2 regions of the Serratia sp. D1N4 genome follow, and region 2 is predicted to be linked to the other one. Evidence: predicted binding sites of a transcription regulator. Region 2 holds the regulator's gene; the other holds the start of a gene.
What was found. The regulator ArgR, encoded in region 2, controls arginine synthesis, uptake and breakdown. The targets are predictions, from matches to a motif close to ANTGAATAAAAATACANT.
Positions count from the first base shown of each region.

Region 1: the regulator ArgR is predicted to act here: its motif matches at 2,040-2,057, upstream of argC (N-acetyl-gamma-glutamyl-phosphate reductase).

Region 1 covers NZ_CM137274.1:5,172,244-5,175,366, forward strand. Annotated here, with positions in the region: gene ACX1CU_RS23245 (argininosuccinate synthase) at 1-71, opposite strand, end outside; gene argB (acetylglutamate kinase) at 98-871, opposite strand; gene argC (N-acetyl-gamma-glutamyl-phosphate reductase) at 890-1,894, opposite strand; gene argE (acetylornithine deacetylase) at 2,110-3,123, shown strand, end outside.
Region 2 covers NZ_CM137274.1:494,843-497,965, reverse strand. Annotated here, with positions in the region: gene mdh (malate dehydrogenase) at 1-654, opposite strand, end outside; gene argR (transcriptional regulator ArgR) at 1,120-1,590, shown strand; gene yhcN (peroxide/acid stress response protein YhcN) at 1,996-2,259, shown strand; gene mpl (UDP-N-acetylmuramate:L-alanyl-gamma-D-glutamyl-meso-diaminopimelate ligase) at 2,451-3,123, opposite strand, start outside.

The DNA of each region.
Region 1 (3,123 bases), 630 kb from region 2:
GGAATGATGGCTGAAGTATCCAGACCGCCAGAATACGCCAGAACGATTTTCTTGATGCCTTTGTTTTGCATTGTGTTATTCCTTTTTAATTCTAAATTTAAGCGAGGATCCGGGTGCCAATCGACACACCATTAAACAGAGCAGGAAGCTTTTCGGCATTACGCCAGCTGGCGATATCCACCGGGCGGCCAAGGGTACGCGCTGCATCCAGTGCCGCGTTCACCTTCACTACCATACCATCAGTAATGATGCCCTGAGCAATCAGTTGTTCTGCTTTTTGCGCCGTCATTTCCGCGATGCGCTGCCCTTTACCGTCGAGAATGCCACTGACATCCGACAGCAGGATCAAATCTGCACCTAAGGTTGCGGCCAGCGCCGTAGCGGCCTGATCGGCATTCACATTCATCAGTTGGCCTTCGGCGGTAATGCCGATAGAACTGATCACCGGCAGATAGCCAGCCGCCAGCAGCGTATTGAGCAGCGCAGGCGAACCCGGCTGTGCATTGCCAACGTGGCCCAACGCCGGGTCGAGCTGGGTTACGGCAACGCTGCCGCCGTCGGCCAGGCTCAGCCCAACCGCACTGATCTTGTGTTTAACCGCCCACGCCAGCAGAGTTTTGTTGGCAGTACCGGCCAGTGCACCAGTAATGATGTCGATCTGATCGGCAGGCGTAACGCGCAGGCCGTTCTTCTTCACCACGGGCAGAGAAAGTTGCTTCATCAGTTCATCCACCACGCAACCGCCGCCGTGGACGATCACCAGCGGGCGCTGATGTTCCTGGCGATAGATATCCAGCGCGGTAAACAAGCGCTCCAGCGCTTCTTCACTGTCCAGTAACACACCACCGAGTTTGATAATTAATGGGTTCATCGCTTTGCTCACGCTGATTTAAATTAATGATTGGGTTTCCGGGAACCCAAAACGGATATTCAGGCACTGCACCGCCTGAGCGGCTGCACCTTTCAATAAGTTGTCTTCGGCTGCTACGGCGATCAAATGCTCGCCCTGCACGGCAAAACCGATATCGCAGAACGGCAGGCCCACCACCGACTTCAGCGCTGGCACACCCTTGTCGTACAACCGCACCAGCGGTTTATCGTCGTAAGCCGCGTGATAGGCCGCAGCCACATCCTGCGCGGTGACGCCCGCTTTCAGGCGGCAGGTGATGGTTTCCAGAATACCGCGTGGGAAGCTACCCAGATGCGGCGTAAAGATCACCGGGATGCCCAAGTGCGCAGTAATTTCCGGATGGTGGCGATGATTGAACAGGCCGTAAGGTTGCAGGCTGACTTCGCAGAAGCTGGTGGTGACGCTGGCTTTACGCCCGGCACCGCTGACACCGCTGACGGCGTTGATCACCGGCCATTGGTCCAGATTCAGCAGTTGTTTGTCGATCAGCGGTTTCAGCGTCAACTGAGCCGCCGTTGGGTAGCAACCCGGTACGGCGATCAGCTGTGCCTCTTTGATTTTTTCGCTCTGCCACTCCGCCAGGCCGTATACCGCTTTGGCCAGCCATTCGGCATGCTGATGTTCAAAGCCATAATATTGGCGATAAAAATCGGTGTCCTGCACGCGGAACGCACCTGAGAGATCGAACACCACGCAGCCTGCCGCTAAAAACTCGGGGGCAATATCGTGGCTGACTTCGTGTGCCGTTGCCAAGAACACCACGTCGATCCCTTTTGCCGCTTCCGCCACGTTCACCAGCGGCTGCAACGGCAGATCAACGATGCCTTTTAACTGCGGATGCAGCTCAGAAAGTAATTTTCCTGCATCTGCACTTTGCGCTGAAACCGCTAAAGCGGTTATGTTCATGTGTGGGTGGCGATTCAGATAAGCCGTGAGCTCCGCTCCGGCGTAACCGCTGGCTCCAACAATCAGCGTATTCAACATGTGGCCTTTCACCTTTTTGGCTTAAAGTAGAGGCACTTGCGCCCCATCAGCAGGGCTTGGTCGCGTTGTTGCGCCGTTCACCCACGTGGTCGAGCGTTGATGTTTTATCAACATCCAGGGTTCGTATTCCCTTACGCTCCAGCTTAATGTATTTTTATTCAGAATAAATGCATGAATATTGATACTATCCTAACCAAAGGCTGTCAACAGTGAAGATGAAATTACCCCCATTTATTGAGCTGTACCGGGCGTTGATCAGAACGAAGTCGATCAGCGCCACCGATGGTGCCCTCGATCAGAGTAATGAAGCATTAATCAACTTGCTGGCCGGTTGGTTCGCCGATTTAGGCTTCCGCGTTGACGTGCAGCCCGTACCTGATACGCGCAACAAATTTAACCTGCTGGCCAGCATTGGCACGGGCAGCGGCGGCCTGCTGCTGGCGGGCCATACCGACACCGTGCCTTACGATGAAGGCCGCTGGACGCGCGATCCGTTCACCTTGACCGAGCACGACAATAAACTTTACGGGCTGGGCACCGCCGATATGAAAGGCTTCTTCGCCTTCGTTCTGGACGCGGTACGGGATATTGATGCCAGCAAGCTGACCAAGCCGCTGTACATTCTGGCCACCGCAGACGAAGAAACGACCATGGCCGGAGCGCGCTATTTCGCCGCCTCCACCAAAATCCGCCCGGACTTTGCCATTATCGGTGAACCAACGTCGCTGAAACCGGTGCGCGCGCACAAAGGCCATATCTCCAATGCTATCCGCATCGTGGGTCAATCGGGCCATTCGAGCGATCCGGCGCGCGGCGTCAACGCTATCGATCTGATGCATGAATCCATCGGGCATTTGATGGAGTTGCGCAAAACGTTGCAAGAGCGCTACAACAATCCGGCGTTTGCCGTGCCTTATCCCACCATGAACTTCGGCCATATCAGCGGTGGAGATGCGGCCAACCGTATCTGTGCCTGCTGTGAACTGCATATGGATATCCGCCCGCTGCCGGGCATGACGCTGGATAACATCAACGAACTGCTGCACGAGGCACTGGCACCGGTCAGCCAGCGCTGGCCTGGGCGTTTGTCGATTGATGAGCTGCATCCGCCGATCCCGGGCTACGAGTGCCCGACCGATCACCATATGGTGGCAGTGATTGAGAAACTGCTGGGTTCACGTACCGAAGTGGTTAACTACTGCACCGAAGCACCATTCGTACAGGAAGTG
Region 2 (3,123 bases):
GGCTTTAGCTTCAACCACTTCGGTACCCGCATTCTGGATACGCTTGGTCAGATCAGCCACTTCCTTCGCGGTAAAGCTCACGCCAGGGATCTGCGACAGCAGTGGCAGAATGGTCACACCAGAGTGGCCACCGATGACCGGTACTTCCAGCTCTTCCGGCTTTTTGCCTTTCAGCTCAGCCACGAAGGTGTTGGAACGGATAATATCCAGCGAGGTGACGCCAAACAGTTTGTTCTTGTCGTAAACACCGGCTTTCTTCAGCACTTCTGCGGCAATCGCTACCGTGGTATTCACCGGGTTGGTGATGATACCAATGCAGGCTTTCGGGCAGGTTTTAGCCACTTGCTCGATCAGGTTACGCACGATACCGGCATTCACATTAAACAGATCTGAACGATCCATACCAGGCTTACGAGCAACACCGGCAGAAATCAGCACCACATCGGCACCGTGCAGCGCAGGAGTTGCATCTTCACCACTGAAGCCTTTAATTTTAACTGCGGTTGGGATGTGGCTTAAGTCAACGGCAACGCCTGGGGTAACAGGGGCAATGTCGTAGAGGGTGAGTTCAGAACCTGAAGGAAGCTGGGTTTTGAGTAGAAGGGCGAGGGCCTGGCCGATACCGCCAGCAGCACCGAGAACTGCAACTTTCATCCTATACTCCTTTATTATCTTAAATATAAAAGCGCCGTGAATTCTTTGGTCTCGGACCTTAATTTATTACACCTTTAAAAACAACCTATTAACAGTCGGTTTTAGAGCTGGCGCAATAAAATGGCCGATGTCGCGATCATTTTAGATTAAATAGCTTACGCATTAAGGGCATAGCGCACACTAATCGAAAATAGTGCGAGGTTCTTCACGGGCGAGTTAACCGGCGGTTACATTACACCCTTACATAACATCAGAACAACATCATTTTAATAACATTTTCTTTACCGGGGAGCTGACTCGTTTCCCACGCCCAACGGGCATATTCATGAGGTGCGGATTTTGTTAAAATCCCGGCCCTTCCTTATTTTCCGCGCATTACTCTTTTATCTTGGCACGTCAATATTGCATAAAAATTCATTTATATGCATAATAATGACATCCATTGTCAACATTCCACGGTGCAGAATGCGTAATCCCGCAAAGCAGGAAGATCTGATCAAAGCGTTCAAGGCGTTATTGAAAGAAGAAAAATTCAGTTCTCAAGGCGAGATCGTTTTAGCGCTGCAAGAAGAAGGCTTCGAGAACATTAACCAATCCAAAGTGTCTCGCATGCTGACCAAGTTCGGCGCGGTGCGCACACGCAATGCCAAAATGGAGATGGTGTATTGCCTTCCGGCGGAACTCGGTGTGCCCACCACCACCAGCCCGCTGAAGAATCTGGTGCTGGATGTCGATCACAATGATGCCATCGTGGTGATCCATACCAGCCCAGGCGCCGCACAGTTAATTGCGCGCTTGCTGGATTCCCTGGGCAAATCCGAAGGGATCCTCGGCACTATCGCCGGTGATGATACGATCTTCGTCACCCCCGCCAGCACGTTTACCGCACGCCAACTGTTTGAAGCCATTCTTACGTTGTTCGAACAAGAACTGTGATGCTATTCCGTTAACAAAATAGGGCTGACGGCCGTATTTTGTTAACGTTCTCTCGCCATAACGCTCGCACCTCGACCTACTCCCCCACGTTTAAAACTGCTTCTTTACCGACTTACAGCACATTTCAATGACATTCTCGCGTGAGCAATCAGTAGTATCTGTGATATTCCGCACTTTTAGTCAAAAGCACTTAGCCTGTTGAAATTACATAAATTTAACATCAACTGCTCATTTTATCATCGCCTTTTATTCCATTAGATTCTTAAAAATAGTGATGAACGAATAAAGTTTCACTATAAATTGTTAGCGGGCTATTAATTTTTGTAGTTACTAGATGTATACTCATTTTCGTGACGTAAATCACAGTTCATTGGAACTGATAAAAGAATACAAAGAGGATTAATCATGAAAATTAAAACCACCATTGCAGCAATCAGCCTTCTCTCTATGCTTTCTTTTGGCTCTTTTGCAGCACAATCCATTGATGCATCGCAGGCCGAAAAATTGCAATCCGTAGGTACCATCACCGTCAGCGGTGTCGGTGCAGCGCCTTCAGATATCCGTCAGGCGCTGTCTGCCAAAGCCGATGCCAAAGGGGCAACCGCGTATCGTGTGATCGAAGCACGCAACGAAGGTAACTTCCACGCCACTGCTGAAATTTACAAGTAATCACTAAGAAAACGCATTTGCTGAACTGCCCTCGTCACTGCCACTGCCGAGTTCTGAGATAAATGCCGTTTTCCTAGAAAACCTCGTCGTCCTATTCAACGAACCCTATTGCCCTCGCTCGCGAGGGCTTTTTTATCGGCGTAAAAAAGGCCGCTTTCGCGGCCATAACGTGATAGATGAGAGAAGTCTCTTCAGTAGGCTTCTTTCGGCTCGGCCTTTTTAGCCAAAGCCGCCAGCAGTTTGTCATGAATACCGCCAAATCCGCCGTTGCTCATCACCAGAATATGGTCACCTGGCTGCGCCGTTTTGACGATCATCTCCACCAGCGTCTCGAGATCGGCACTCCAATGCGCCGCTTGCACACAGGCATCAGCCACTTCGGCTACCTGCCAAGGAATGTGATGCGGCTGGAACAGGAACACTTCATCAGCGCGCCCCAACGAAGGGGCCAGATCGTTTTTGCTGATCCCCATCTTCATGGTGTTGGAACGGGGCTCCAATACCGCCAGAATACGTGCGGTGCCCCCCACTTTGCCACGCAGCGCGGCCAACGTGGCAAGAATAGCGGTAGGATGATGGGCAAAATCATCATAGACCGTCACGCCGTTGGCTTCGCCACGCAGTTCCAGGCGACGGCGAGCATTGATGAAATCACCCAACGCGCGGCAGGCATCGGCGGGTTGTACGCCGACGTGACGGGTTGCCGCAATCGCCATCAGGCCATTATGCATATTGTGTTCACCCACTAGCGCCCAGTTAACCTCACCGACCTTATCGCCATTGAGGAAAACCTCGTAATGGCTGGCATCTGGGGTCAACTTGTGCGCGCGCCAGGCCCCCTCTTCGCCGACCAATTCCTGCTCA